2 regions of the Lysobacter sp. HA18 genome follow, and region 2 is predicted to be linked to the other one. Evidence: riboswitches for the same ligand, from Rfam matches in the RefSeq annotation. Region 2 holds a riboswitch; the other holds the start of a gene.
What was found. A riboswitch is a leader RNA that binds a small molecule or an ion and turns the genes downstream of it on or off. The one in region 2 is predicted to bind cobalamin.

Region 1: another riboswitch for cobalamin. It lies ahead of btuB (TonB-dependent vitamin B12 receptor); the one in region 2 lies ahead of ACVWWW_RS13745 (ribonucleoside-diphosphate reductase subunit alpha).

The regions. Positions count from the first base shown of each region.
Region 1 covers NZ_JBSRZL010000001.1:722,769-738,483, forward strand. The annotation lists gene ACVWWW_RS03620 (HlyD family efflux transporter periplasmic adaptor subunit) at 45-1,319, shown strand; gene ACVWWW_RS03625 (ABC transporter ATP-binding protein) at 1,355-2,074, shown strand; gene ACVWWW_RS03630 (ABC transporter permease) at 2,085-3,395, shown strand; gene ACVWWW_RS03635 (FtsX-like permease family protein) at 3,408-4,631, shown strand; gene ACVWWW_RS03640 (sigma-54-dependent transcriptional regulator) at 4,693-6,024, shown strand; gene ACVWWW_RS03645 (sensor histidine kinase) at 6,059-7,369, shown strand; gene ACVWWW_RS03650 (GNAT family N-acetyltransferase) at 7,370-7,801, opposite strand; gene glmU (bifunctional UDP-N-acetylglucosamine diphosphorylase/glucosamine-1-phosphate N-acetyltransferase GlmU) at 7,807-9,177, opposite strand; gene ACVWWW_RS03660 (hypothetical protein) at 9,284-11,284, shown strand; gene ACVWWW_RS03665 (GtrA family protein) at 11,281-11,664, shown strand; gene ACVWWW_RS03670 (hypothetical protein) at 11,776-12,273, shown strand; gene btuB (TonB-dependent vitamin B12 receptor) at 12,310-14,142, opposite strand; cobalamin riboswitch at 14,268-14,483, opposite strand; gene ACVWWW_RS03680 (TfoX/Sxy family protein) at 14,517-14,882, opposite strand; gene ACVWWW_RS03685 (GAF domain-containing protein) at 14,886-15,374, opposite strand; gene ACVWWW_RS03690 (efflux RND transporter periplasmic adaptor subunit) at 15,572-15,715, shown strand, end outside.
Region 2 covers NZ_JBSRZL010000001.1:2,816,161-2,831,875, forward strand. The annotation lists gene ACVWWW_RS13745 (ribonucleoside-diphosphate reductase subunit alpha) at 1-1,832, opposite strand, end outside; cobalamin riboswitch at 2,005-2,213, opposite strand; gene sucD (succinate--CoA ligase subunit alpha) at 2,429-3,304, opposite strand; gene sucC (ADP-forming succinate--CoA ligase subunit beta) at 3,408-4,577, opposite strand; gene ACVWWW_RS13760 (ATP-binding protein) at 4,747-6,342, shown strand; gene ACVWWW_RS13765 (sigma-54-dependent transcriptional regulator) at 6,421-7,848, shown strand; gene ACVWWW_RS13770 (pilin) at 8,088-8,510, shown strand; gene ACVWWW_RS13775 (pilin) at 8,622-9,035, shown strand; gene ACVWWW_RS13780 (hypothetical protein) at 8,992-10,878, shown strand; gene ACVWWW_RS13785 (DegT/DnrJ/EryC1/StrS family aminotransferase) at 10,962-11,591, shown strand; gene ACVWWW_RS13790 (class I SAM-dependent methyltransferase) at 11,668-12,420, opposite strand; gene ACVWWW_RS13795 (hypothetical protein) at 12,417-13,322, opposite strand; gene ACVWWW_RS13800 (GNAT family N-acetyltransferase) at 13,339-14,109, opposite strand; gene ACVWWW_RS13805 (glycosyltransferase) at 14,277-15,422, opposite strand; gene ACVWWW_RS13810 (class I SAM-dependent methyltransferase) at 15,419-15,715, opposite strand, start outside.

The sequences.
Region 1 (15,715 bases), 2.1 Mb from region 2:
TGCTTAAAGCCGCTGGCAAAGCCCTTCCTTTTTTTGTCGATCCCATGGCCATTCGCGACACCTCCGCACAGGACGTGCAGGTTTCCACCACCGAACCCGGCCGCGGCCGGCGCCGCCTGTACCTCGTCGGCGGCGTCGCCGTGGTCGCGCTCGTGCTCGCTTTCGGCGTCGCGGCGCGCTTCACCGGCTCGCGGTCGATCGACGTGCAGCGCCTGCGCATCGCCGAGGTCACCCGCGGCACGCTGGTGCGCGACGCGCAGGTCAACGGTCGCGTGGTGGCCGCGGTCAGCCCGACGCTGTACGCGCCGGTGGCATCCACGGTCGTGTTCGAGAAGCACGCGGGCGACAAGGTGAAGAAGGGCGACGTGCTCGCCCGGCTGGTGTCGCCCGAACTCGAAAGCGAACTGGCGCGCGAGCGTTCGACGCTGCAGCAGCTCGAATCGCAGACCGGCACCGCGCGCATCGCGGCGTCGCGTTCGCGGCTGGACGCACGCAAGGAAGCCGACGAAGCGCAGATTGCGCTGCAGTCCGCCGAACGCGACCTGCAGCGCATCGAGCGCGGCTTCAAGGGCGGCGCGCTGGCCGAGATCGACTACCTGCGCGCGCAGGACGCGCTCAAGACCGCGCAGATCCGCTCGCGTAACGCGATCCAGGCCGCGCAGCTCACCGGCACCAGCGCCGGCTTCAGCGTTCAGACCAGCGCGCAGGAAGCGCAGCGCCAGCGACTGGTCGTGATCGAAGCGCAGCGTCGCGTCGATGAGCTCGAAGTGCGCGCGCCGATCGATGGCGTGATCGGCACGACGCTGGTTGCTGATCGCGCGGTCGTGCCCGCGAACGCTGCGCTGCTCACCGTCGTCGATCTGTCGCGCCTCGAAGTCGAACTCGAAGTGCCGGAAACCTATGCCGAAGACCTCGGCCTCGGCATGACCGCGCAGGTGCAGGTCGGCGCGAACACCGCGAACGCGACGATCTCGTCGATCTCGCCGGAAGTCGTGAACCGCCAAGTGCTGGCACGCGTGCGCTTCGTCGACGGCAAGCAGCCGCCGGGCCTGCGCCAGAACCAGCGCGTCAACGCACGCGTGTTGATCGAGGAGCGCCCGAACGTGGTGATGGTCGAGCGTGGCCCGTTCGTCGATGCCGCCGCCGGTCGCTATGCCTATTTCGTCGACGGCAACAGTGCGACCAAGCGCCCGATCCGCGTCGGCGCCACCAGCATTTCCGCCGTCGAACTGCTCGACGGCGCCAAGCCGGGCGACCGCATCGTGGTCGCCGGCAGCGACCTGTTCGGCGACGCCGAAAAAATCTCCATCTCCAACTAATTCCTTTTCCGAATCCCGCAGTCGAGGACGTCCCGATGCTCCACATGAGCCAGCTCAGCAAGGTCTACCGCACCCACATGATCGAGACGCATGCGCTGCGCGGGCTCGACATCCACGTCCGCGAAGGGGAGTTCGTCGCGGTGACCGGCCCGTCGGGTTCGGGCAAGACGACCTTCCTCAACATCGCCGGCCTGCTCGAGGATTTCACCGGCGGTGATTACAAGCTCGACGGCGTCGACACGCGCGGCCTCAACGACGGCCAGCGCAGCAAGCTGCGCAACGAGAAGATCGGTTTCATCTTCCAGGGCTTCAACCTGATTCCCGACCTCAACCTGTTCGACAACGTCGACGTGCCGCTGCGTTATCGCAAGCTCTCGTCGGCCGATCGCAAGAAGCGCATCGAAGAAGCGCTGGGTCAGGTCGGGCTGTCGTCGCGTATGAAGCATTTCCCGGCGGAACTCTCGGGTGGCCAGCAGCAGCGCGTCGCGATCGCGCGTGCGCTCGCCGGCAGCCCGCGCCTGCTGCTCGCCGACGAACCGACCGGCAACCTCGATTCGCAGATGGCGCGCGGCGTCATGGAACTGCTCGAGGAGATCAACGCGAAGGGCACCACGATCGTGATGGTCACGCACGATCCGGAACTCGCCGCGCGTGCGCAGCGCAACATCCACATCATGGACGGACTGGTGACCGACATCAGCGCGGCGTCCGCGCTGCACGCGGTCACGCATCCGGACATGCAGGCTTCCGCCTGAGGACATCGCCATGTTCAGTTATTACCTGAAGCTCGGCGTCCGCAACCTGCGGCGCAACCCCGTGCTCACCGCATTGATGGTGCTGACGCTCGCCGTCGGCGTCGCTGCGAGCATGTCGTCGCTCACGCTGCTGTATGCGATGAGCGGCGATCCCATCCCGCAGAAGTCCGCGCGCCTGATCGTGCCGCTGCTCGACAACGCGCCGCTGCAGCAGCCCAACCCCAGCAAGGATCCGCCCACGCAGCTCACCTATCGCGATGCGATGGCGCTGCGCGCATCGGGCAAGACGCCGCATTCGACGGCGGTGCTCGGTATCGGCGGCGCGGTCGCCAGCGACAAGCCGGACGCGCGTCCCGAACTCGTCGAAGGCGTGGCGGTCAACAACGACTTCTTCGGCATGTTCGACGTGCCGTTCGCCGCCGGCGGTGCATGGAGCGCGAGCGACGACAGCCGCGGTGGCGACGTCGCGGTGATCTCCAAGTCGCTGGCCGGCCGCGTGTTCGGCGAGGCGAATGCCATCGGCCGCACCATCCATTTCGACAACCGCGACTACCGCGTCACCGGCGTCATCGACCGCTGGGAGCCGCTGCCGAAGTTCTACCGGCTCGTGGGCGGCAATACGCTGGCGTTCGAGGACGTGTTCATCCCGTTCAACAACGCGATCAGCAAGGAAATGGATCCGAACGGCAGCGTCGAATGCAATTCCAACGGCGAGATCAAGCCCGGCTACCAGGGCCTGATGGATTCGGAATGCGTGTGGGTGCAGTTCTGGGCCGAGCTCGCGAGCGCCGGTGATCGCGCCAGCTACAAGCAGTATCTCGACGACTACTCGCGTGAGCAGAAGAAGCTCGGCCGTTTCGAGCGCCCGCTCAACAATCGCATCTACAACGTCACCGAATGGCTGGACAAGCAGGAAGTCGTCAGCGACGACAGCCGCCTGCAGACCTGGCTCGCGTTCGGCTTCCTGCTGGTCTGCCTGGTCAACGTGATCGGCCTGCTGCTCGCCAAGTTCACCGCACGCAGCGGCGAGATCGGCGTGCGTCGTGCACTGGGTGCGCCGCGCATCGAAGTGTTCAAGCAGTACCTCACCGAGTCGGGCGTGGTCGGGCTGGTCGGTGGTGGTCTCGGTGTCGCGCTGACGTTCGCGATCCTCGCACTGATGTCGCGGCAGTCCACGCAGATCAAGGCGATGGCGCACATGGACTGGGTGATGTTCGGCACGGCGATCGGCCTGTCGCTGGCCGCCAGCCTGCTCGCCGGCCTGCTGCCCACCTGGCGTGCCTGCCAGGTGCGTCCCGCCGTCCAGCTCAAGTCGCAGTAAGCGGAGAACATCATGGAAATCCGTCCAATTCTGTCTGCGCTCCTGCGCAGCAAGACCGGCGCCGTGCTCATCGCCGCGCAGATCGCACTCACGCTCGCGATCATCGCCAACGCGCTGTACATCGTGAACGATCGCGTCGCGCGTTCGAACCGGCCCACCGGTCTCGACGAAGCCAACACGTTCTATATCGACTTCCAGACGATCGGTAAGCCCACCGACAAGGAAGCGATGCAGAAGCGCGACGTCGAAACGCTGCGCGCGATTCCGGGCGTAGTCGACGCCGCGTGGATCAACCAGTTCCCGATGACGCAGAGCGGCTGGGGCCTGGGCCTCACCACCACGCCGCAGGACGATGCGTCGGGCACCGCGGGCGCCGCCTACTTCACGCCCGATTCGCTGACCAAGACGCTCGGCGTCAAGATCATCGAAGGCCGTGATTTCACGCCGGACGACGTGCGCACCGTGGACCCGGACACCGGCCAGCTCGCCGCCGACAGCGTGATCGTCACCAAGACGATGGCGAAGAAGCTGTGGCCCGACGCGACGTCGTACGTCGGCCGCCCGGTGTCGCTGGGCGCAGGTGGTGAAGCGGTGCCGCTGCGCGTGGTCGGTGTCATCGACCAGCTGATGTCGCCGTTCGCGCAGCGCACCGATAACGCCTACAGCGGTTTTGTGCTTCCGGTGCGTTATCTCGTGAGCGAAGGCAGCTACGCGGTGCGCACCGCACCGGGTCAGCGTGATCGCGTGATGCGTGCGGCGGAAGACGTACTCGGCAAGCTGCGCAACGACCGCGTCATGACCAGCAACCGGTCGACTGACGAATATCGCGCGCGTCGCTACCAGAGCGAGCACGCCGTCGCCGGCATGCTCATTGCGGTCACGATCGGCCTGTTGCTGGTCACGGGCAGCGGCATCGTCGGCCTCGCCAGCCTGTGGGTGACGCAGCGTCGCAAGCAGATCGGCGTGCGCCGCGCGCTGGGCGCAACGAAGCTCGACATCCTGCGTTACTTCCTCGTCGAGAACGCGATGATCACCACGATCGGCGTGGTCATCGGTGTCGCGCTGGCGCTCGCGCTGAACCAGGTGCTGGTGAGCAAGCTCGAGCTGCCGCGCCTGCCACTGCCGTATCTCGGCTACGGCATGCTGACGCTGTGGGGCTTGGGCATACTGGCGGTGTACGGGCCGGCGTCGCGCGCAGCCGCGGTTCCACCCGCGATCGCCACGCGCAGCGCCTGACGCCTGCAGGGGAAACCATGTCCGACCACGATCGACGCGAGCACCGGGAAGCGATGCACTGATGGCCCGCGTGCTCGTCATCGACGACAACCCCGCGGTGGCGACCGCGCTCGAGGTGCTGTTCTCGCTGCATGACATCGAGACGGTGCCGGCGTCGTCGCCGCAGGATGGCCTCGCGCTGCTCGATCGCGAGATGGTCGACCTGGTCGTGCAGGACATGAATTTCCACGCCGACACCACGTCGGGCGAGGAGGGCCGCGCGCTGTTCGCCGAGATCCGCGCGCGGCATCCGGACCTGCCGGTGATCCTGCTCACGGCGTGGACGCATCTGGATGCCGCGGTGGATCTGGTGCGTGCAGGCGCCGCGGATTACCTCGGAAAGCCGTGGGACGACCGGCGCTTGATGGCGTCGGTCAACAACCTGCTCGAGCTGTCACAGGCGCGGCAGGAGATCGGTCGTCGCCTGTCGTCCGAGCGTCGACGTCGCGAAGCACTCGCGCGCGAGTTCGACCTGCGTGACGTCGTGTTCGCCGATGCGATGACGGAGGCCGCGTTGTCGTTGGCCTGCCAGGTCGCGCGGTCGGAATTGCCGGTGCTGATCACCGGTCCGAACGGCGCAGGCAAGGAAAAATTCGCGGAGATCGTGCATGCGAACTCGGCAGTGAAGGACGGCCCGTTCGTCGCACTCAACTGCGGCGCGCTGCCGGGCGAATTGATCGAAGCCGAACTGTTCGGCGCCGAAGCGGGCGCGTACACCGGCGCCACGCGAGCACGCGAAGGCAAGTTCGAAGCCGCCGACGGCGGCACGCTGTTCCTCGACGAGATCGGCACGCTGTCGCCGGCCGGGCAGGTCAAGCTGTTGCGCGTGCTGGAGACCGGGCGTTTCGAACGCCTCGGCGGCAATCGCGAGCGCACGGTCAAGGTACGCGTGGTCAGCGCGACCAATGCGGACCTGCCGTCGATGATCGCTTCGGGCCAGTTCCGGCAGGACCTGTTCTATCGCCTCAATGCCGTCGAAGTGCGCGTGCCCGCGCTCGCCGAGCGCACCGACGACATCATTCCGCTCGCGCGACACTTTCTGCCACGCGGCAAGCGTTTTGCGGCCGATGCCGAGCGCGCGCTGGTCGCGCATGCATGGCCGGGGAACGTGCGCGAGCTCCGTAACGTGGTGCAGCGTGCGGCGCTGCTGTCGCGCGGTGATGCGATCGAGGCGCGTGATCTCGGATTGCCGACGCCGGTCGCCGTCGCCACGAGCGATGAGCCGGACCGCGGCAGCATCGAAGCGGCGTTGACGCGGCATGCCGGCGTCGTCGCGCAGGCCGCGGCCGATCTCGGCCTGAGCCGTCAGGCGCTGTATCGGCGCATGGAGCGGCTGGGGATCGCGCGGCCATGAGCCGCCATTGCCACGACTTGTTGGAGCGCGCGAAGTGCGCCGGCGTCGCCTCCCGCTGACCGCCGCATTCACGCTGCTCGCAGCGCTGCACGCGCTGATCGCCTCGACGATCGCGCTGGCTTTGTATCGCTATGTGTTCCATGCGTTCGGCGTGTCGATGCTGCTCGGCGTGCTGGTGGACCTGCCGTTGCTCGCCTACCACGTGCGTCGCGTGCTGGCACCGATGCGTTCGCTGTTCCGCGCGCTGGCGGGCACAGTGGCCAGCTATCGCGATGGCGACTTCAGCTTCGGCATCACCTGGAACGGCGACGGCGAGCTGCAGGAACTCGTCGACAGTCACAATGCACTCGGTGATGTTTTGCGCGAGCAACGCGCCGCGCTCGTGCAGCGCGAGCTGCTGCTCGACACCATGGTGCAGAACACGCCGGTGTCGATGGTGCTGGTCGGGCCGTCCGGCCATGTCGTGCATGCGAACCTCGCCGCGCGTCGCATGCTCGGCGAAGGTCGTCGCCTTGAAGGTCGCACGTTCGACGACCTGCTTGCCGAATCACCCGAAGCGCTGCGCGATGCTTTCGAGCGCGGCGGCGACGCGATGTTCACCGTCGGCGATGACGACGAGGAGGACATCTACCACCTCTCGCGTCGTCACTTCCGCCTCAACGGTGGTCGACACGAACTCGTGCTGCTGCGACAGCTCACCGCCGAGCTGCGACGCCAGGAAGTGCAGACGTGGAAGAAGGTCATCCGCGTGATCTCGCACGAGCTCAACAACTCGCTGGCGCCGATCGCATCGCTCGCGCATTCCGGTGCTGAGCTCGTGCGTCGCGGACAGTACGAGCGGCTGCCGATCGCACTATCGACCATCGAGGAACGTGCGCGGCATCTGGAAGGCTTCATACGCGAGTACGCGCGCTTCGCGAAGTTGCCTGCGCCGCGGCTGGAGACGGTCGAGTGGTCGCGCTTTCTCGCGCAGCTGCAGGCGCAGGTGCCGTTCAAGGGCGAGACGACCATCGACGGCGTGGCGCGTATCGACATCGCACAGATGGAGCAGGCGCTGCTCAACCTGCTCAAGAACGCGCACGAATCCGGTTCGACACATGACGGTGTCGAGCTGATGTTGCGACGCCTACCCGACGCGTGGCGAATCGACGTGCTCGATCGCGGGCAGGGCATGAACGAAGCCGTGCTCGCCAACGCGCTGCTGCCGTTCTATTCGACCAAGCGCAACGGCACAGGGCTGGGGCTGGCGTTGGTGCGCGAGATCGCCGAGGCGCACGGCGGGCGCGTGTCGCTCGCCAATCGTCAGGACGGCGGGCTGTGCGTGTCGATGACACTTCCGGCCTGATCAGTCCGGCTTCGGCATTACGTAGACGTCGGGCGCGTACCGCTCCATCAGCGATGCCGGCTTCACCGGCGGCGTGAATCCGTAGCGCGCGTACAGCGCATGCGCATCCCGGGTGGCAAGCATGAACCGGCGCAGGCCCTGCAGTTGCGGATACGCGAACACCGCGTCCATCAGCTGCATGCCGTAGCCGCGGCCGCGCACCTCGTCGAGCACGAATACGTCGGCGAGATAGGCGAACGTCGCGAAGTCGGTGACCACGCGCGCGAACGCAACCTGCCGCCCAACGAGCAGTCCGGAAAAGCACAGCGAATTGTCGATCGACCGCTGCACGGTCTCGCGCGGGATGCCGGGCGCCCAGTACGACTGCGTCGACAGCCAGCGATGCACCAGGTCGACATCGACCGATGCACGATCGGTGCTGACGACGAACACGTCGCTCACTTCGGCGTCTTGGTCGGGCGCTGCCAGCCTTCCAGCGTGGCCTGACGCGCACGTCCGACGGTGAGTTCGCCCGCCGGTGCGTCCTTGGTGATCACCGAGCCCGCACCGATCGTCGCGTTGGCACCGATCACCACTGGCGCCACCAGCGACGAGTTCGAGCCGATGAACGCGCCGTCCTCGATCGTGGTGCGGTGCTTGTTCGCGCCGTCGTAATTGCAGGTGATGGTGCCCGCGCCGATGTTGACCTTGCTGCCGACCACCGAGTCGCCGACGTAGGCGAGGTGGTTGGCCTTGCTGCCGATGCCCATGGTTGTCGCCTTGGTCTCTACGAAGTTGCCGATGTGCACGCCGTCGGCCAACACGGTGCCGGGGCGAAGTCGCGCGTACGGGCCGATCTGCGCGGCGCCATCGACGACCACGCCTTCAAGATCGCAATGCGCGCGCACCACCGTGCCGGCACCGAGCTTGACGTCCTTCAAACGCGTGAACGGCCCGATGCGCACGCCGTCGCCGAGTTCCACTTCGCCTTCGAGAATCACGTCGACATCGATCGACACATCCATGCCCACGCGCACTGTGCCGCGCTGGTCGAAACGATTCGGATCGGCGAGCGTCGCGCCCGCCACGCACAGCGCATGCGCGCAACGACGCTGCAGGGCGCGCTCGAGCTGCGCGAGTTGCCAGCGATCATTCGCGCCTTCGACTTCGATCGGATCGTCGACCAGCACGATCTCCGCGGGGCCGAACTCGTCCGCGGCCGCGGCGAACACGTCGGTGAGGTAGTACTCGCCCTGCGCGTTGTCGTTGGTCAGGTGCGTCAGCCAGCGATGCAGCGGCGCGGCGTCGGCGACGAGGATGCCGGTATTGATCGTGGTGATCTGGCGTTCGTCATCGCTCGCGTCCTTCTGCTCGACGATCCGCGCGACCTTGCCCGCGGCGTCACGGATCACGCGGCCGTAGCCGTTCGGGTCGTCGACTTCGGCGGCCAGCATCGCGATGCGGCCTTCGGCTTCGAGCAGCGTCTGCAGCGTGTGCGTTCGGATCAACGGGACGTCGCCATACAGCACGAGCACGCGCGCTTCCTGGTCGATTTCGGGAATCGCCTGCAGCACGGCGTGGCCGGTGCCGAGGCGCTCGGTCTGCTCGACCCAGTCGAGGTCGGACTGCCCGTCGAATGCGGCGCGCACCTGCTCCCCGTGATGGCCGTAGACCACGTGGATGCCGGCCGGCTCGAGCACGCGGGCGGTGTCGACCACATGCTGCAGCATCGGAATGCCCGCCACCGGCTGCAGCACCTTCGGGCGCGCGGATTTCATGCGCTTGCCTTCACCGGCGGCGAGGATGACGACGTGCAGGGGCGCGGACATGGCGGTCACAGACGGCAGGGTGGACGCAGGATTCTAACGGTCGCGCCGGTGACGGCCGGCAGGCGCGGCTGCCCAAGCAGCGGGCGAGCCTCTACCATCCCCGCCCGTGTCCGTACCGCCTTCGCCCCCGACGCCCGGCGTCCTTCTCCAGCGACGCCTCGTCGAAGCGGGCGCGCTCGCCTGCGTGGCGGGCTTCGTCGGCCACCGCATGTGGACGGCGCTCCCGACTGCGCGGTTCGGCGAATCGCTGGTGCTTGCGCTGCTGTGGCTGGCGATCGCATGGAGCGTGGCGCGCGTCGCGAGGCGCCGTACGGCGGATGGCGTCGGGCTCATCGGGTTGATTGCGCTGGTCGTGATCGCGGGGCCGGCGCCTGTACTCGCGACCGTGCTGCTGGCGGCAGGTGCGATCGCGGTCGGCACGTGGTTCGTCGAAGACATCGCGACTGCCTTCGGCGTCGGCGCCGCGGTGATAGCGGGGATCGTCGGCTGGTTGCTGCCGGTACCGATGCATTCGCTTTGGTTGTATGTCGTGGCGTTCGTCGGGTTGGTCGCGCTTGGCAGCCGCGCACTGGTCGGCGTATTGCGTGTCACGAGCGACGCATGGCGTTCGACCGTCGACGAGTCACCACGTGCTTGGACCGCCGCCGCGCTTGCCGTCGGGCTCGCATTGGCGGGCACCTGGCTGCCGACGCTGCAGTACGACGATCTCGCCTATCACCTCGGCCTGCCTTGGCAGTTGATGGAGCACCGGCGCTACACGCTCGACGCATCGCAGCAGGTGTGGGCGCTGTCGCCGTGGGCGGGCGATGTGCTGCAGGGCATCGCGCAGGTGATCGCGCGGCAGGAAGCGCGCGGTGCCGTCGATGCGATGTGGTTGCTCGCGATCGCCGTCGGTTCGTCGCGGCTTGCGGCGTTGCTCGGTGCGACCGTGACAACGCGTGCATTGACGGTCGCGCTGGTCGCCACGCTGCCGCCCATCGCGGCACTCGCCGGCAGCATGCAGACCGAGCTGCCGGCGATGGCGGTGATGCTCGCGCTGGCATGTCTCGCGACAAAACCGCAAAGCGGCGCGCGCGGACTGATCGCAATCGCCATGCTCGCGGGCCTGCTCGCGGGCCTCAAGTCCATCCATCTGCTCGCCGCGGCCCCACTGGTGCTGATCGCCGCATGGCGGTGTCGAAAGGACATGCGCCTCGGGACGGTGCTCGTCGCATCGCTCGCCTTCCTCGCAGTCGCCGGATCGAGCTACGCCTACGCGACGCTGACCTGCGGCAACCCGGTGTTGCCGCTACTCAACGACATCTTCCGCTCGCCATGCTTCGCGCCGATCAACTTCAACGATCCACGCTGGCACACGGTCGCAGACGTGCCGCTTCCGTGGTCGATGACCTTCATGACGCGCGCGCACCTCGAAGGCTGGAACGGCGGCATCGGGTTCGCGCTCATCGCACTGTCGGGCGCCGCGATCGCTGCATTGATCGACCGTCGCACCCGCGTGCTCGCCGTCTGCGCGCTGTTCGCTATCGCCGCGCCAATGGTGCTGATCGCTTACGCGCGGTACGTCGTGCCCGGGATCGTGTTGATGATTCCGATCGCGGTCGTCGCGATGCAGCGCGTCATGCCGCCGCGCCGGGTCGCGTTGTTGGGTATCGCGCTATGCGTGCTCGATCTCGCGTTCCAAGCCAACTCGCAATGGATCCTGCATACCGGCGGCATCAAGCGCGCGCTCGTCGCCGGCGGCCGCGACGCGCCTCTGTTTGCGCGCTACGCGCCCGAGCGTCTCGCCATTGCACGACTCCGTAGGCTCGCGCCTGACACCACGGTGCTGGACCTCGGCGGCGCAGCGCATGCCGAGCTCGTCGGCCGCGGGCGCACGACGCTCTGGTATTCGCCGCGCCTGAATACGGCGGCGATGCAGGCGGACGCCGACCCGACCGGTGCCGCATGGGCCCAGCTGCTGCGCGGGAACCGCATCGACGTCGTGCTCCTGCGTGAACAAGACGCAACCCCCGCGCGCCTTGCGGGCCTTGCCCGCACCGCCGCCCACCCGATCCTGACCGTCGGCCCGGTAGAGTGCTGGCGCCTTCCCGAACCCGGTCCACGATGAGCCTCAGCCGACAAAGCCGCGCGTACCTCACCATCGGCCTGATCCAGTGGCTGGTCGACTGGGCCGTGGTGGTCGCGCTGAGCCATGCCGGCATGAGCATCGAGGTCGCAAACGTGATCGGCCGCATCGCCGGCGCGATGCTCGGTTTTCGCATGAACGGGCGTTTCACCTTCGGCGATGGCGACACCGCGCCGGGCGGCCCGCAATTCACGCGCTACATGGTGATGTGGGTGTCGACCACCATCGTCAGCACATGGTCGCTGGGCGCGATCGATCGCGGCGTCGGCCTGCACTGGGCATGGATCGCGAAGCCCGGCGTCGAGTTCATCCTCGGCGTGATCGGCTTCCTGCTGTCGCGGCACTGGGTCTATCGCCGCTGACGCCCGTCGCGGTTTCGAAGCGTTCACCGGACGCCGGTTAATTCTTATCTCCAGTCGGCCCCGCGCGGGCCGATAGCCAGGTTGTGGGTCTTTGGCGACGGAGGTCCGGGGATGGTCGAATTGCGTCGGGGCGCGCCTGCCGAGTTGTGGCAGACGCTGGTGCACGAAGCGGGCGAGCGCGCCGGTTGCGCGCTCGACGAATCGCGCGAGAGCTACCTCGTCTTCGTGCTGCTCAGGCACCAGGGCGACGGCCACCTGCTCGCGCGCACGCAGGCGATCGAATGGCTGCATGCGCAGTCGCTCACCGGTCGCGCGCGCGACGATTCATTGCGCGATGTCGGCGACCGCTGCCTGCTGATCGCGGGCCTGTATCCCGCGCTTGCGGAGCGACGACGCGTCGACGTCCGCTACTTCATCGACATCGGGCGCAGTGCGTACGCCGGCATCGCCGACGCCGGGCGCACCGCATACGCGACGCTGTTCGCACAACTCGCCGACAGTTACGGCGAGCTGGTCTGCACCCTGCGGGCGGTGCGACCCGACATGACCGGCCTGTCGATCGACTACGAACGGCTCGCACGACTGGTGCCTGCACCCGGGCGACACTGACGCGACCGCCGGCATCTGCCGACGGTCGCGACGCGGTTACAGCGTGGGCGCGTAGCGGAGGGTCACGAACAAGCCGCGGCCGGACTGACGGTAGTACTCGACGGTTTCGTACGCGCGATCGAACACGTTCTCCAGCCGCGCCTGCAGTCGCAGCGCGGGCGTGAACGCGTATTCCGCGCGCAGGTCGAACGTCGCGAAGGCGCCGAGGCGACGCGTATTGCCGAGATCGTCGTAGCGTGCGCCTTCGCCCGCACCGGTGACGCCGAAGCGGAACGCGCCGAAGTCGTGGTCCAGATCCAGCCGCGCGCTTTCACGTGCACGGCGCGGGAGCAGGAAGCCGGACAGGCCTTCGCTGCGATTCTTCGCGTCGACCCAGCTGATGCTGCCGGACGCCACCCAGCCCGCGAGTGTCGTATTGCCGCTCAGCTCGGCGCCGCGCAGCCGTGCGCGATCGATGTTCTCGGGGCGGCGCGACTTCGCGCTATATGAGATCAATTCTTCGACGCTGGTCTGGTAGAGATCCAGGCGCGCACCCGAGTTCGCCGCGTTCCATGCCAAGCCGGTTTCGATCGTGCGTGAACCCTCGGGACGCAAATCCGGATTGCCGAATCCGAACGGGTAGTACAGCTCGTTGAACGTCGGCGCCTTGAACGCGGTGCCGGCGCCAACAGTGAAGCGCCACTGCGATGCGAAGTCGACGCCGAAGGCGAGGTTGCCGGTCGAGTGGCCACCGAACTGCTCGTTGTCGTCATGACGCGCGCTTGCTTCGAGGTCGAACATGCCGAAGTCGCCCTGGTACTGCAGGAAGCCCGCGCGATCGATGCGCTGCTTGAGGACGTAGCTGGTCGTGCTCTGCACTTCGTCGCGCTGCCATTCCAGCCCCGCGCTCATGCGCTGGCCGGCGGCGACGGTGAAGTCGCCCTGCAGCGATGCGGTGTCGCGATTGCTCGCGAAGTCGCCTTGGAACGTGGTGCCGGAGAAGTTGTCCGACGCGTCGCGGTTTCGGCCCGCCTGCAGGCGCAGCGACGCATTGCTCGACGGCGTCCAGGTTACGCCACCGCCGACCACCTGCTGCACGACGGTCGAGCGGTTGTAGAAGCCGTCGTATTCGTTGTCGCCTTCGGCGCGAAGCGCGTTCGCGTCGGCCTTCCAGCCCTCGGCGATGTCGATACCGCCGCGCAGCGACAGCGCATCGCGCGTGTAGCCGTCGCGATCAGGTTCATCGGCGAAGCAGCCGGCGAACACCGGAAATCCGGCGCCGCGACACGAGTCAAACCCGCGCGTCTCCTGATGCGAATAATCCGCGCCGAACCAGCCCCGCCCCACGCGGCCACCGAAGCCCGCGCTTGCTTCATACGTATCGCGGCTGCCTGCGCCGATCGACATGCGCGGCGTCAGCGCACCGGTGTCGCGCTTGGTGAAGATCTGGATGACGCCGCCGATGGCCTCGCTGCCGTACAGGCTCGAGCGCGGGCCGCGCACGATTTCGATGCGGTCGATCAGCTCGACCGGAATGTCCTGGAACGCGACGAGGCCGGACGTCGCCGAACCCATGCGCACGCCGTCGACGAGTACCAGCACGTGGTCGGATTCCGAGCCGCGCATGAAGATGGTGGTGAGCTTGCCTAGCCCGCCCTGGTTGCCGATCGAAATGCCGGCGCGGCCGCGCAGCAGGTCGGGCAGCGAACGCGCCTGGCTGCGTTCGATCTCGGCGCGATCGATGACTTCGACCGGCGCGAGCACGTCGCGCACGGCGACCGGCGCGCGGTTGGCAGTGACCACGACAGTGTCGAGCTTGGTCGCGTCGTCCGCGAAAGCGGGCGTCGCCAGCGACGAAGCGATGGCGAGGGTGATGAGGCGATACGTCATTGCGGTACTTCTCCGGCGTGCACGACCCCACGTCGTGCGGTCATAAGGAATCGCGAGGAGAAGGCGGAAGCGGGACGACGGCGCGCAGCAAGGCGACGCGAGCCGCCGCAATGCCCTCCGCATCGCAACCAGTCGACAATCGGGCCGGTCTCCGGACTCGCGAGTGGATGCCGACTTCGCATCCCTCCTTGGCGCCTTCCCGTGACGTGACGTCACAGTGGCCGATGCCGCGGATCGACTCGCTTACCGTTGCGGGGGCAGTGCCGGGCTGGCGCAGTGCGCGTCACCGGATTCCCGTTTCAACCTGCCAATCGCAGGTCACCCGAAAGCGGCGCGAAGTCTACGGGAAAGCACGGTGCCGCGCGCGGCGTCGCTCAGAACGAAAGCGCATCAGGCGCTTCGACATCGGGTTCGGGCTGGTGAGCGTCGCCCATCGTGGTCGTGACTTCGGACGCCGGCGGGCCGCGTCGCGACGACGGCAGCAGCGCGACGCCGGCCTGCGCGAGCGCGGTGAGTTCCGCGCGGCGCTCGATGTCGACCTGCTGCCAGTGGCAACCGGTCAGCGCGCCTTCCAGCGCATACAGAAGATTGAGGCTGGGCTTGAAGCCCGCACGCTTGACGCGCAGGTAAGCGTCGACCGCGCCGATCGCGTTGACGTCATCCCAGGTGCGCAGGCCCACCTGTCGCAGCCACGCCGCCGACTTGCCGCCGATGTTGAGCATTTTCGGCGCGTCGGTCATGGCTCAGCCCAGGGATTCGACGAAGGCGTGCGCGATTGCTTCGAGGCCGCGCTGGTCGTCGGCGTCGAAACGATCGGGTTCCGGGCTATCGAGATCGAACACGCCGATCAGCGAACCGTCGCGCGCGATCAGGGGGACGACGACTTCCGAACGCGATGCCGAATCGCAGGCGATGTGTCCGGGGAATGCATGCACGTCCGGCACGCGCTGCGTTTCGCGCGTCGACGCCGCGGCACCGCAGACGCCCTTGTCGAGCGGAATGCGCACGCAGGCCGGCAGGCCCTGGAACGGTCCGACGACGAGTTCGGTGCCGTCGAAGAAATAAAAGCCGACCCAGTTGAGCGAAGGCAGCGCGTTGTAGACGAGCGCCGACAGGTTGGCCGCGTTGGCGATGCGATCGCGCTCGCCGTGCAGCAGGCCGTGCGCCTGCTCGAGCAATTGCGCGTACTGCTCGGGCTTGGTGCCGTCGAGCGTGGAGGCGGCGAAGGTCATGCGCGAAGTCTAGCGCGCAGCCCCGCGGCCGGATGCGCCGCTTTCATGCGTTGACTGTGTCATGCCCATGCAACGACCGATGGCGACCGTGCGTCGTCGCGGTGGTCGCGCATGACTTTCCGCCCGGGCAGCCGCTTCGGGCATAGCTATACTCCGCAGTGCACAAATTGGCCTGCAGCCTCGTTCGGAGCCCCCGCATGACTTTCAACACGCGCCTCATCGTCGCGGCCGGCGTCCTGTCGCTCGGCCTCGCTGCCTGCAAGGGTGGCGACGCACAGCAGCAGGGCACGGGCCCCGGCGGCGCGATGCCGCCGGCCGAAGTGGGCGTGGTCGAAGTCGCG
Region 2 (15,715 bases):
CGCGACTTGAGCGCGTCCCATGCTGCGTTCTGCGCCGGCGTCACGCCCCACAGATCGAACTGCAGCTCGCCGTTCGCTGCGCGCGTCTCCGGGAACGAAGGGTGCGCGCCATGCTGTTCGGCGAGCTCGCAGGATGCGTCCAGCGCGTGCAGGTAGATGGTTTCAGCGATTCGCGTCGACAGCGTCAACGCTTCACTCGAATCGAATGGCATCCGCAGCTTGAACAACACATCTTGCAGGCCCATCACGCCGAGCCCGACCGGACGCCAGCGCAGGTTGGAGCGTCGCGCCGATTCGATCGGATAGAAGTTGAGATCGATCACGCGGTCGAGCTGGCGCACCGCGACGTGCACGGTTTCAGCGAGCTTGTCGAAGTCGAAGCCGTGCTCGCCGACATGCTGCGCAAGGTTGATCGAACCGAGGTTGCATACGGCGGTCTCGTCTGCGCTGGTGACTTCGAGGATCTCGGTGCACAGGTTCGACAGATGCACGGTGCGACCCGGTCCGACCTGGTTGCAGGTGCGATTGGCGGCGTCCTTGAAGGTCATCCAGCCGTTACCGGTTTCGCCGAGCACTTTCATCATGCGCGCGTACAGATCGCGCGCCTTCACCGTGCGCGTCGCGAGCCCTTGTTGCTCGGCCTGCACGTAGGCGCGCTCGAACGCGTCGCCCCAGAGATCCGGCAGCTCCGGCACGGCCTTCGGATCGAACAACGACCAGTCGCCGTCGGTATCGACGCGGCGCATGAACAGGTCGGGGATCCAGTTGGCGAGGTTGAGGTTGTGCGTCCGGCGCGCCTCGTCGCCGGTGTTGTCGCGCAGCTCGAGGAACTCTTCGATATCCGCGTGCCACGTCTCGAGATAGATGCAGGCCGCACCCTTGCGCTTGCCGCCCTGGTTCACCGCGGCGACCGACGCATCGAGCGTCTTCAACCACGGCACGACGCCATTGCTGCGCCCGTTGGTGGAACGGATCAGAGAACCGCGCGAACGGACGCGGTGGTAGGCCTGTCCGATGCCGCCGGAGAACTTCGACAGCTGCGCGACGTCGCCGTAGCGCGTGTAGATGTCGGTCAGCGAATCCTGTGGGGAATCCAGCAGGAAGCAGGACGACAGCTGCTCGTGCCGCGTGCCGGAATTGAACAGCGTCGGCGAACTCGGGATGTAGTCGAGCGACGCCATCAGCCGATACAGCTGCAACGCGCCCGACGGCGTGTCGGTCAGCGCGACGGCGATGCGCATGAAGAAGTGCTGCGGCGTTTCGATGACGTGGCGACGGTGCGGATGCTTCAGCAGGTAGCGGTCGTACAGCGTGCGCAGGCCGAAGTATTCGAAGCGCTGCGTCTGCGCGGTGTCGATCGCGTCGTTGAACTTGCGCGCGTTCGCCTCGACGACCTCGCGCACGCGGTCGTTGATCAGGCCGAGATCGTGGCCGAGCACGATCGACTGCGAGAACGAATAGACGCCGAGCCCCGCGACTTCCTTGTCGATGTACGCACTGAGAAGCCGCGCGGCGAGGCGCGAGTACTGCGGCTCTTCGGTGGTGAACGCGGCCGCGGTGTGGATCGAGAGCTCGTCGAGCTCACGCGTAGTGGCGCCGTCGTAGATGCCGCCGATGGTCTTGAGCGCGACGCGCATCGGGTCGATGTCGTCGAGCCCCATCGAGCAACGCTGCACGGCGCGAACGATCTTGGCGACGTCGACCGGCTCGCGCCGGCCGTCGCGCTTGGTCACGGTCATGGTCGCCGGTGCATGCGGCGGGGTCAGTGCGAAGTCGGACTGTGCGTCGTCGACGTCGGGCGCGGCGGTGGTGACGAGTGTTTCGGTGGTCATGTTTCCTCTCCGATGGCGATGGAGAGGAAGCGAAAGCGGCGCACGCGACGTCCTGCGCCGGCCCCCGCCCCCTCGGGCGAGCCGGCATCGACATGGACGAGACGGACGGCGACGGGCGCGGGCCCGAAGACCGGCCCGTCCCTCCCACGAGGACGCCTGGCCAAGCGGCGGCACGCGGCCACCGATCGAGGCAGGTCTTCGGACTCGTGGACTACGGCAACCTGGGTCGCCACCTACTGCGCGTCGCTTCCCAGCCCGAGGGCCAGTGCCAATGACGCGGGTCGTTTCCACTTACCGCTGCGGGGCAGTCCCGGATTCCCACCGGGTTCCCTATTAAGCCGCTCCTGGCAGGAGGCGGCGCCTTCGATGGGCACAACATATGCGGCACACGTTCATTCGTCAACGCTAGATGTTGCGGTTGATTCGATGTAGTCGCGACGCCGCGCGGCACGCAGCTCGGCTGCGCGACCTGTTTCCTGAGGAGGCCGGAGATCACTGGTCCGCGCCACCGGGCGGAAACCCGTAACTGATCAGAGACGGCCAGAAGGCAAAAGGCCGCCCGAAGGCGGCCTTTCGTCCATCAAGACGCTGCCGGATCAGCCCGCAAGCTTCCTCGCTATCGCAGCACCCAGATCACCCGGCGATTTCACCGTGGTGACGCCCGCCTTCTCCAGCGCTGCGAACTTGCCTTCCGCCGTGCCCGAGCCGCCCGACGCGATCGCACCGGCATGGCCCATGCGCTTGCCCTTCGGCGCCGACGCACCGGCGATGAAACCGACGACCGGCTTCGTCACGTGCTTCGCGATGAACTCGGCCGCTTCTTCTTCGGCCGAGCCGCCGATCTCGCCGACCATGATGATGCCTTCGGTCTGCGCATCGTCCTGGAACCAACGCAGCGCGTCGATGAAGTTGGTGCCGTTGATGGGATCGCCGCCGATGCCGATGCAGGTCGACTGGCCGAGGCCGACGTCGGTGGTCTGCTTGACCGCTTCGTACGTCAGCGTGCCCGAGCGCGACACGATGCCGATCTTGCCCGGCATGTGGATGTGGCCCGGCATGATGCCGATCTTGCACTCGCCCGGCGTGATCACGCCCGGGCAGTTCGGGCCGACGAGCACCGTCTCCGGATGCTCCTTCAGCACGTTCTTCGCGCGCAGCATGTCGAGCACCGGAATGCCTTCGGTGATGCAGACGATGACGCGGATGCCGGCGGCCGCGGCTTCCATGATCGCGTCGGCCGCGAACGGCGGCGGCACGTAGATCACGGACGCGTCGGCGCCGGTCTTCGACACGGCTTCGGCAACGGTGTTGAACACGGGCAGGCCGAGGTGCTCGGTGCCGCCCTTACCGGGGGTGACGCCGCCCACGACCTGGGTGCCGTAGTCGAGCATCTGCTGTGCGTGGAAGGTGCCCTGCGAGCCGGTGAAGCCCTGCACGATCACCTTGGTGTTCTTGTTGATCAGAACGGACATTGCGAGTCCCTTGTGTAGCCCGGACGAGCGATGCGCGCCCGGGAAATCTTGCGGTGGTCGAACCCGGGGCGCGGCCTGCGGCCTTGCCCGGGCTACAGCGACGTCAGGCGGCCTTCTGGACCGCGGCGACAGCCTTCTTCGCACCGTCGTTGATGTCGTCGGCGGCCGTGATCGCGAGGCCGGAGTTCTTCAGAAGCTCCTTGCCGGCTTCGACGTTCGTGCCTTCGAGGCGCACGATCACCGGCACCTTGACGTCGACTTCCTTGACCGCCGCGATGATGCCCTCGGCGATCATGTCGCAGCGGACGATGCCGCCGAAGATGTTGACGAAGATCGCCTTCACCTTGTCGCTCGACAGGATCAGCTTGAACGCTTCGGTGACGCGCTCCTTGGTCGCACCGCCGCCGACGTCGAGGAAGTTCGCCGGCGAACCGCCGTTGAGCGAGATGACGTCCATCGTCGCCATGGCCAGGCCTGCACCGTTGACCATGCAACCGATGTCGCCATCCATCGTGACGTAGTTGAGGTCGTACTTCGACGCGAGCACTTCGGTGTCGTCTTCCTGGCGCGTGTCGCGCATGGCGACCAGCTCGGGATGGCGGAACGACGCGTTGTCGTCGGAATCGACCTTGCCGTCGAGCACGGCGAGATCGCCGTTGGTGAGGATCGCGAGCGGGTTGAGTTCGACCAGCGCGAGGTCCTTCTCCATGAACAGCTTGAACAGGCCGGTCATGATCTTGGTGAGCTGGCCGACCTGCTTGGCGTTGAGACCCATCGCGAAGCCGAGGTCGCGGCACTGGTACGGCTGCAGGCCTTCGACGTAGTTCACGTGCAGCGTCTGGATCGCCTCGGGCTTCTCATGCGCGACCTGCTCGATGTCCATGCCGCCTTCCGCCGAAGCGATGAAGGTGACGGTCTTGGTCGAACGATCGACGAGCACCGACAGGTACAGCTCCTTCGCGATGTCCGTGCCTTCGGAGATCAGCACCGAATCGATCGGCAGCTCGACGCCGGCGGTCTGGTACGTGGCCATCTTCGTGCCGAGCATCGCCTTGGCGTACTGCGCGACCTCGTCGAAGTTCTTCGCGAGCTTCACGCCGCCGGCCTTGCCGCGGCCGCCTGCATGGATCTGCGCCTTGACGACCCACAGATCGCCGGGGATCTGCTTGGCCGCCGCCACCGCCGCATCCGGCGAGCGGGCGACGATGCCCATGGGAACGGCGATGCCGTATTCGGCAAAGAGCTGCTTTGCCTGGTATTCGTGGAAATTCATGCGTCACCGAAGGATGGACGTGGGGCCCGCGCGCGAGAGCGCACCCGGAGGCCGGCGCGAGGGGGCAGTATTGTCGCCGATCGGGCGGGGCCGGGCAAAACCGGCGCGGCCGGCGAGCCGCGCGGAATCGGCCACCTATACTCGGCCGACCTGCCGTCGGACGTGCGCCGTGCCCTTCAGAACCGTCGTCACCCCGCTCGACGCCGACCACGTCCTCTACCGCGAACTGCGGCTTTTCAACCTCTACCGGGCGCTCGAGGCAGCGCTGCTGGTGTTCGTGATCTTCGGGCCGTTCGCGTCCACGCTCGAGCCGCCGCGCTATGAGCTGCTGTCGCGCTCGGTGGTCATCGCCTACCTGTTCGTGTCGCTGGTGATGCTCGGCCTCGGGCGACGCATGGACGTGCGCGTCTCGGCGGGCGTCGGCATCGCGGCCGATCTCTTCTTCGGCATCCTCGCGATGCATGCGCTGCCATCCGCGGGCACCGGCATCGCCTTGATGCTGATGTTCAACGTCGGCGCGGCATCGCTGCTGTTGCCGTCGCGCGTCGCGTTCGCGTTCGCGACGACCGCCGTCGCGCTGCTGGTCGGCGAATACGTCTGGAGCATGTTCGACGGCGCGCCGCGTCGCGGCATGTCCGAGCCGGTGATGTTCGCGATCGGCTACTTCGCGCTCGCCACGCTGATGAACGTGCTCGGTCGGCAGATGCGTGACAGCTATGAGATCGCCGCGCTGCGCACCACCGAGAACGAGCACCTAGCGCAGGTCAATGAGCTGATCATCCGTCGACTGCGCACCGGCGTGTTGCTGGTCGACAGCGCCGGTCGCATGCGCCTTGCGAACGAAGCCGCGACATCGCTGATCGGCGATGTCGGCGACGAAGTTCACGGCTTCCGCGAACTTGCAGTCGCGGTACCGGAACTCGGCCGGCGCCTGCAGAAGTGGCGCGAAACAGGTGCGGTCGACGACGAGCCGCTGCGCATCTCTGCGGACCAGAACGACGTCATTCCGCGCTTCACCCGGTTGCAGGCGAACAGCGACCAGGCGCTGGTGTTCCTCGACGACACATCGCTGCTGTCGCAACGCGCCGAGTCGATCACGCTTGCGACACTCGGGCGGTTCTCCGCAAGCCTCGCGCACGAGATCCGCAACCCGCTCGCGGCGATGAGTTACGCGGTGCAGCTGCTCGAGGAATCCGACGACATCCGTCCGGCCGACCGTCGCCTGCTTGAGATCATCCATCAGCACGTCGTGCGCATGAACGGCATCGTCGAGAACGTGCTCGGGCTCGCGCGACGCGAACCGGCGAAACCGGTCGTGGTCGAACTCGTGCACTTCGCGAAGCAGTTCGTCGACGACTACAGCGTGAGTCACCCGATCGAAAGCGACACGCTGATCAGCGCGTCCACGCAGCCGGAACTCAACGCGCTGTTCGATCCGCGACAACTGCATCAGGCGGTGACGGTGCTCGTCGCCAACGCACTCAACTACGGACGCATGCCGGGCGAGCCGGCGCGCGTCACGCTGCGCACGGCGATCGAGAGCGGGCAGCCGGTGCTGGACGTCATCGATCGCGGCCCCGGCATCCCCGAGCCCATTCGCGCGCGGCTGTTCAAACCGTTCTTCACCACGTCGAGCCATGGCACGGGCCTCGGCCTTTACATCGCCCGCGAGCTCTGCCGCGCCAATCAGGCCACCTTGGACTACGTGCCGACCCCCGGCGTCGGCGGCTGCTTCCGGATCCGCATGAGCGCCTTGGGTCGCTGACCTGACCTTCGCCTGACGAAAACCGACGGAAGTGGCCGTAGACGGTCACTTCAGCTAAGGTGCGCGGCGGAGGATCCGATGGCCGAACCCCGTAGTGCCCCCGCCCGCACCGCACTTGTCGTCGACGATGAACGCGACATCCGCGAATTGCTGGTCATGACCCTCGGCCGTATGGGCCTGCGCTGCGATACCGCGGCGAACGTCACCGACGCCCGCGCCCTGCTCTCCCGGAACAAATACGACCTCTGCCTGACCGACATGCGCCTGCCGGACGGCACGGGGCTGGAGATCGTGTCCGAGATCAACCAGAAGCATCCGACCACGCCGGTCGCGATGATCACGGCCTTCGGCAACGTCGAAGCCGCGGTCGAAGCACTGAAGGCGGGTGCGTTCGACTTCGTCAGCAAGCCCGTCGACCTCGGTGTGCTGCGCGACCTGGTCCGCCAGGCGCTGGAGCTGCACGAGCGCCGCCGCGCGGCCAGCGAGGCCGGCATTTCCTCGCGCCTGTTCGGCGAATCGCCCGCCATGGCCTCGCTGCGTGCCACGCTGACCAAGGTCGCCCGCAGTCAGGCGCCGGTCTACATCTCCGGCGAATCCGGCGTCGGCAAGGAGCTGGTCGCCCGCACCATCCATGCGGAAGGCGGTCGCGCCTCCGGGCCGTTCGTGCCCGTGAACTGCGGTGCGATCCCGGCCGAGCTCATGGAAAGCGAGTTCTTCGGCCACAAGAAGGGCTCGTTTACCGGCGCGCATGCCGACAAGCCCGGCCTGTTCCAAGCGGCCGACGGCGGCACCCTGTTCCTCGACGAGGTTGCAGAACTCCCGCTGCCGATGCAGGTCAAGCTGCTGCGCGCGATCCAGGAAAAGTCGGTGCGGCCGGTGGGCTCGAATGCCGAAGCCAAGGTCGACGTCCGAATCCTGTCGGCGACGCACAAGGATCTGGCCGCACTGGTCGAGGAAGGCCGCTTCCGGCACGACCTCTACTACCGCATCAACGTCATCGAGCTGCGCGTGCCGCCGCTGCGCGAGCGTCCCGACGATCTGGCGGGTCTGGCCGACGTCATCCTGCGCCGCCTCTCCGCCGCGCAGGACCGCCCCACCCCACACCTGTCGCCCGACGCGCTCGAAGCGCTGGCCGCGTATCCATTCCCCGGTAACGTGCGCGAACTCGAGAACATCCTCGAACGCTCGCTCGCGCTGGCCGACGGCGAAGTCATCCGCGCCGACGACCTGAGCCTGCCGAAGGTTGTCTCGAAAATCGGCCCGCCGGCCCCCGCATCTGCCGCGCCGCAGCCGACGCCTGCAGCAGCAGCCGGTGCCGACCCGCGCGCGATCGATCCGCGCGACACCGCCACCAGTGCGCTGCCGTCGTACATCGAAGAAATCGAGCGCGCCGCCATCCAGCACGCGCTGCAGGAAAACCGCTACAACAAGACCCGCACCGCAGCTGCACTGGGGATTACGTTCCGCGCGCTGCGCTACAAGCTGAAGAAGTTGGGGATCGAATAGGCCTGACGCTCAGCGTCACGCGCCAACCGAAGCTGACAAATAGGGGCACCACGTTCGTCAGCTGAACCATTCCAAACGTGACGGGCGCCCCGGAAGCATCCCGTCCCGGTTGGCACGCCCCCTTGGCACGGGTTATGCGTATGTCCGGATGCACGGACACCACGCACGGCAAACCAAGGACCCGGCGAGTCGTCCGTCGTACTCCGTGAAGTTCCAACACCACTCCTAGGGGATACACCATGAAGAACCAGCAAGGCTTCACCCTCATCGAACTGATGATCGTCGTCGCGATCATCGCGATCCTCGCCGCCATCGCACTGCCGGCTTACCAGGACTACGTGGCTCGCGCCCAGGTCACCGCTGGCCTCGCCGACATCCGTGGCGGCGTGACCGCGTACGAAGAAATGATCAATCGCGGTACCGGCACGCCCAGCGCTTCGGCTATCGGCCTGCAGGACGCCACCACGCGTTGCTCGGCAGTCGGCGTGACCGGCACCTCGACCGCTGACGGCGGCCAGACGATCACCTGCACGCTCTCGGGGAACCCGAAGGTGTCGGGCAAGATCGTGACGCTGACCCGCTCGGCGACCGGCGCTTGGAACTGCTCGATCAACCTCGGCGCGGGCAACAAGTATCTGCCGAACGGCTGCACGGGCACCTAATAGCGCTAGCGTCAAACAAAAAGGGAGCGGCCCTGGCCGCTCCCTTTTTTTTGCCCGGATGTTCGGCATGAAACCTGCAAGGCTCTTCCGCAACCGCGACGGAGCAATTCGATGAAAAGCCACACGCAAGACGGATTCACACTGATCGAGTTGATGATCGTAGTCGCGATTATCGCCGTCCTCGCCGCGATAGCGCTGCCCGCATATCAGGACTACGTCGCTCGGGCACAGGTTTCGTCGGGACTCGCGGACATCGCCGGAGGTCGCTCTCTATTCGAGGCCCAGGTCGTCGCGAACAATGCCACGACGTTCGACGTTGCCGACATTGGCCTGCAAACCTCCACGCCGCATTGCGAGATCACGATGGATCCCGCAGCAGCAGGAGGTTATGTTCGCTGCTTGCTAAAGGGAAACCCGAAGGTCGCCGGTCAAACCGTCGAGATCACGCGGAACGGCACGGGCGTCTGGTCCTGCAGTACGAGTGCCGGACTGGCGGCGAAATACCGACCCGAAGGATGCAGCTGATGGACTGCGCTATCGTGCGCGGATGACGCCTCGAATTCAGTTCGCCCTGCTCGCGCCCTTGGCGCTGTTGCTCATCGTCTTTGTTGTCTACTACCCGGGGCTCTCCGGCGGATTTCTGTTCGACGACTTTCCGAACATCGTTACCAACGCGCGAGTCCACATGGGCCGTGTCGATCTGGGCTCCTTACAACGAGCCGCCTTGGCCTATCAGCTCGGGGGTTTCAGCCGGCCACTCGCGACCATTACTTTCGGGCTCAACTACTACTGGGGCGGCCTTGACCCATACGGCTACAAGGCCGTCGGACTCGCGATCCATCTGGCCAATGCCCTCCTGGTGTACGTCCTAGTTTCGCGACTTTGGCCGCGCAGCGAAAATGCTCAGCGATCGTGGATTGCACCGATGGCCATCGCGCTTGCATGGGCGGTCCACCCGTTGCAGGTTTCGTCCACCCTGTACGTCGTGCAACGCATGGAAACGCTGTCGTTCACGTTTGTATTTGCGGGACTCATTCTTTACGTCGAAGGTCGTCATCGACAGATCGAAGGCCGTGGGGGGTGGGCCACCGTTCTTGCATCGTTCGCTGTCGCCGCAATCGGACTACTCAGTAAGGAAAGCGCGGCGCTGTTCCCGCTCCTGGCACTGTGTCTCGAATTGACGCTCTTCCAATTTCGCGCGCAGCAGCAGCTCACTTCACGCGCGCTCCGTGTCGCCTACTCCCTGGGCGGAGGCGTGGCGGCCGTGATCATGCTGACTTGGGTCATTCCACACTTTGCATCCACCTCGGCCTACAGGTTCCGGGACTTCAACGCCTACGAAAGGCTACTAACGCAGTTTCGAGTTCTTGCGCTGTATCTTTGGCAGATTGCTCTGCCGTTGCCACAGAACCTTCACTTCTACTATGACAGCTACCGACCCTCGACAGGATGGCTGCATCCTTGGACGACCCTCGTAAGCGCGATAGCGCTGCTAGCGCTGCTACTTAGTGCCTTCGCAGCGAGGCGTCGCCAGCCTCTCTATGCGCTTGGAATCTTGTGGTTCTTTGTCGCCCACGCGATAACGAGCAACATTTTTCCTCTTGAACTCGTCTTCGAACATCGGAACTATTTCGCACTGCTAGGCGTCGTCGTGGCGGCCTCGGATCTCATTGCACGAGTACCCATGGCGCACGGCCCCGCGCTCAAGCGCGTTGCGGTCGCCGCTTGTATTGTCTTTCTGGCTTTTCTGGGCGTTCTGCGTGCCGCCTCGTGGGGCAAACCTCTTCAACTCGCGACAGAATTGTCGTACAGGGATCCCCAATCTGCGCGAGCCAGCAGCGATCTCGCGACGCTCTACTTCTCCATGGCGGATGGAAATCCAGATTCGCCATTCTTCTCGATGGCGAGTGCGGAATTCGAACGCGCCTCGAAGCTGCCATCGGCATCGTCCCTGCCCGAGCAGGGATTGATTTTGATGAAGGCTAGCGCGGGGCTCCCTGTCCCCAAGAGCTTGTGGAACCGCCTGGACGACAAGCTGAGTCGCACGGTGGTTGGCCCGGAGGAAATGGCGACAGTCAGCGGACTTCTGGAGAACCGCGCCAAGGACGTACCGCTGGACGATAGCGAACTTGCGCGCACCTACGCCATTCTTTCTGCCCGGGCATCACTGCCCTCCTCGATGTACGTGCAGTTGGCGACGCACTCGCTAATGCGCCTTCACGATGAGAAAGCTGCGGCGCGCTACTTCATCCTTGCGGTACACGCAGCACCTGAAGACCGTGAGTTCGCCGCGCGGCTCAGCGCTCAGCTGATTGCCGACGGCTATCACAAAGCGGCGTCTGACTTGCTTCTTTCTCTGCAACGCTGAGGCGAAACTTCGCCGTGGGCCGGGTCCGGCACCAGTCCAACTACGCGCGTGGTGGCCGGTAACGTGTAATGAAGTTCGAGGCCATGGGCGCATCATCGGCACAGGCCCTTTCCTCGGTTTTTGCAGCATCCGATCGTCAAGAAAAAAAGGTCGGAGAAGTTTTCGCATGCGTCCATGCGGTTTGCTTGCCCGACTGGCTGAAAACGGGACCATGGATTGCGCGCTTCACGACCTTAGTTCGCCGCTTATCGACAACTGCGGCCGCAACGAGTAACGGCCGTCGCTGGTGCATCGCCGCGCTTCACGCAACCATGGCGGGCGCGGGTCTGCCTCGTGGCGTGGAGGTCATCACAACGCCGCTGACGTTCTGCGCCACGCACAATTCGGTCATCCGCGCTGGTCTGAAGGCCGCTTTGGCGGACGCGGCCCGCATGCGCACGTATCGATCCAGGCGTCATTGCATCAGCGGGTCCCTTGCGACATGGGCAAATCATTCCTATGCATTTGTTTGCCGGCGGCCATGTGACACGGGCCGAATCATGACTATCGAAGGGCGACACGACCTCGTAATAATTGCGGAATGGACTCACGCGATCGAAGCGACCTTTCGGGGTCGCCCCGCGGGTAGTTCCGAGAGCGAGCGTCCGCTTCTACGTTACAAGCACCATGAGCCTACCGTTGAGTCCTGTCGCCGCGTGACGTCGAGTGCGTGATCGACGGTGTTTCCGCAGCGCTCGCCCGAAAGGCTGTGCTGGTTGGCGTTCTGTTCTCGCTGTACACACGGCGGGTCTAAGGCTTGCGAAGCACGAACAGCGCATCCGCATAGTCCCAGCGTGGCGGCACCGACTGGCCCCAGAATCTGGACTCGAATCGGACGAGCGCGGGTAGCCATCGACGCGCGACGAGCCCGTATCGGATGGCATAGGTCCACGGCATGCGTGCGCGCCTAATTAGGCGCCAGTGTTCGATATCGAATCCTGCGCTGCGTGCTATACGCAAGAAGTCGCCCGGCGCGCGCTGCCGCTTGTTGTTGCGAAGGTCAAGGAAATCTTCACTGCGGATTTGCTCGACCGATACAACCCTTCCACCCGATCGAAGGATCCGATGCAACTCCTGCAAAATGGCGAGCAGCTCGTGGTCGTCGATCGCGTACTGCAGAACGGCCGCAGTCGTGACAGCAGCGAACTGCCCATCGGCAAACGGCAGATTCACCCCATCAAACTGGACCAACCGCCCGGCGAGAGTGACATCGCGCTCCGTCGCCAACTGAAGCATGGTCGACGACACATCGGCGCCTAATTGCAGCTGCCCAGCGCGCATGGCATCCACGGCTGAGAGGAAAGTTCCCGTGCCGCAACCTACGTCCAGCAGCGGTCCGAACGGTGGTAAAAAGGGGCCGATCGCGTGGTCTCGGCACGCAGCAATGTAGGCTGTCTTGATTCCGGCACGGTCGTTAGGATCGGTCGCCGCGCAAGCGCCGAAGCGGCAACCAAGCTGTTCCCAATACCGACGCATGTCGTGCCCGGGCACTGCAGGCTTCATGCGCCGGCCCTCTTGCAACACCAAATCCAGCCGCCCACGGCGGCGAGAATTTCCCCGCCCGTTAACACGACACGTGCCGCCACGGAAAAGCCAACAGCGTCGCTCGTGTGGGGCAACGCAACGGCAACCAATGCTACGAAAGCACCTTCGCGCACGACAATGCCCCCTGGCGTGATTGATACTAGCCCCGCGAACAACCAAGCGATCGAATAGATCGCTCCAATTTTCAAACTTAACGCCGGTGACGCGGCCGGAAACAGTAGCGCGCAGAGGCCCCAGAAGAAGAGCCACTCAACGGCCATCGCCGTGACAACGAGGGCCGCCGCACGCCACGCACGCCGCCGCGTACCGCATACAACCCTCAGACGGCATGTAATCCAACTCGTCAGAAGTAACATCCCGACGCACGCCAGCGGCGCTTGCGGAGAGATCAGAGCGAAAACGAGCACGCTGCCCACGCCCGAGATTGCAGCGTGCAAAGCAGTGGCCTGCAGAGCAGCATGCAGGCCTACGGTAGTGGCGGTTCGCCTGATCTGGAACGCAGTCCCCCAGATCCGGCCCGGCACATATTTCAGCCCTTGGGCGACAAGGTAGGCCGCCGCGATATCGGCACGTGACAAAGATCGCCCAATGGGATGTGCGACGAATGCAAACGTTGCAGCCGCTGCGGCGAGGGTCAGGCCGCCCAGTAATGTCGCCAGCGTAAGGGCTTCCCAAGCGCCGCGCCTAGCAAACGTCGCGGCCCAATAGGAAGCAATCGACTGATCAACAAGAAGCCGATAACTCGCCACGCCCAGTATGCCGGCCATCACGACCTGAAGGGCCAGCCGGCCGGCACCGAAGCTCGACAGCTCCTTGCCGCGTTCCCTCACCGCCGGCCCTCGCGCCGCTTCCCTGGTCATAGTCGTGCTCGGTATATCACCGGGCACTCCGTCGAGCCAGGTCCATTGCCCAGGTAGCGAGCCTTCCTACCCGCCCGAAACCTTCGTCCGTCGTGACGCTATAGCCCTGAGCGGTTCCCCATTTCTGCTTGTAGCGCATCAACCCGATATGGCTCGGCGGCGAAGCCATCAGATTGAACTGCGGTGAGCCCTGCGCGCGTGCGGAATTGATTAGCCAGTCAAGCATGAGATCGTTGAGCCCGACGCGCCGCGCTGACGGTGCGACGGCGGCGTGCAGGTAATAGGTGCAGTCTTCATGTCGGACGCCGATAGCAAACGCCTGCGTCGTGCCGTCGGTCGCCATATATGAGCAACACAGGACACGAGGATCCACGCTCGACAGCCGCGCCAAGCGCTCGAAATACGCGACCGTGTATCTTGCGCGTGCGCCGCGTCGCTGCACAGTGCCGCGATATAGCTCCCAAGCTGCCTTCGGGTCGAGCTGATTGGCGAACTGGAATTCTGAGGCGGCGCGACGCGCATAAGCGACATCGCGGCGGATGCGCGAATGCCTCGACCCCGGCCAGCCCGCTAGATCAGGTATCCACACTTCGGGAAGCGTCTGCGCACTTGCCCCGCCGGGCTTGGTGGCCCGCGAATTGACTGCACGAAGCACATCGAGATTCATAGCGCGAGCGAGCGCAGCCCGTTCCACGCTACCGAGCAGCGCTAGGCGGCTAGGCGCGAGGTGCGGAAACCCGAGGAAACCGATTCGCAGCGGGCCGCGCACGAATACCGGTACGACCATGCCAAATCCATGCGTCACATTCCACGCGTACCGCACAGAGCATCTGAGGCCCTCTAAGACGTTTCCCCAACTTTCGGACGCCCAGAACGCCTGCGCCGCTGCGCACCACGCCTCATGATCGGCGCAAGGACACTCTGTAACCTGCCACGGGCTGGGGTCCGCCTTTATCACTGGGCCCTTGGCGCGCGCGCGAGCTCAAGGAGTCGTGGCGCGATGTGGTCAGAAATTGAGAAACGACGCGCCATTTCTCGAAGGGCTCTTTCCATGGTCGAAACGTCCGTTCCGAGCGCCGTGCGCAACGCCCCCGCGAACGCCAGAGGCGTCACGGCCGATGCGACCCAGCCCACTCCGCCCTTTGTGACGAGGTCAGGAAGATCCCCCACGGGTGAGGCGACGACAGGGCAACCCTGCTGCATAGCGTCGGAAAAGACGACTGGAATGCTCTCGACTCGGGAGGGCAGTAGCAGGATGTCACTCGATGCGAATGCAGCACCAACTTCTACACGGTCGAGATAGCCCTTGCAGGCCACCGGTCGGCCGTTGCGAACGAGGCGCTCGACTCCTGCGCGAACGGCACTCTCAAGTGGCCCACCGCCGCAGATCTTAATAGACTCGATGCGGCCCCAATCTGCGTCTGAGAGAAGGTCGAGCGCCTCGAGTAATAGGTCCACACCTTTATTTCGATGCCAGCGCCCGACATACAACAACCTATAGGGCAGCTGGCCGCGCAATGTACGCGGCTTCGACACGAGACTCCTTGCACTAGGAAGGAACTCGACGGAGCGACCTGCCACTCGCTCCGTCTGCCGCGCGAGCGTCACCCCGTCGGAAAAACAGCAATCTGCGTCGACGAGAACCGACCTTAGGCACCCTCGAACGATTGGGATTCGCCCGAGTGACCAGATGTCGCTCCCGAGGGTCCAAACCGAGTACGGCACGCCAGTGATCTTTGTCACCCGCCTTGCCCAGTGGCCAGAAGGTAACGCCCACAGGGCGAGTTGATGGGAGGTCGGCCCAGCGCGAACCGCATCTAGCGCAGCGGCAGCGCCGCTGGACAACACGCGATGAAGGCTGACTAAGTCGCGAGGATTCATCGGCGACAACGTGGACAATGCCTTTTCCGGGGCGGCGAATCGAAAGACCTCGACGTTATCCGTCAAAGATTCGCGAGTGTTGCTTGGTCCAGGCGCCACAACGCGAATTGGTAGCCGACTGCTCAACGCAATAGCAATGTCGGCGACAAACGCGCCGGCGGCCTCGCTGCCATCGCCGCGAACCGGGAATGACGTCGTCACAAGCACCAATGCCTTCATTCGCGAACCGCCATGCCTTCATAGCCAACAGTCAGCGCACTCCAGTTCGGGAGAATGCGTGCGAGTGACCACGCCACGACGTTTGTGACGGGCACCAGGAAAGCGATTAACGGTAAGGCGAGAAGGCCAGTCCCCATAGTCTGCAATGCAGTTATAGCGCTCCCCGCTAGAGCGAGAGCGATCATGAGCCCTGCCGATTCAATAGCGCCCAGTACTGGTCTGATGTCTGGCTTTTCGAACCCTGCTCTAGCTAGCGAACGCGCTAGACCGTGCTCTGTGTAGCGCTGGTAGTC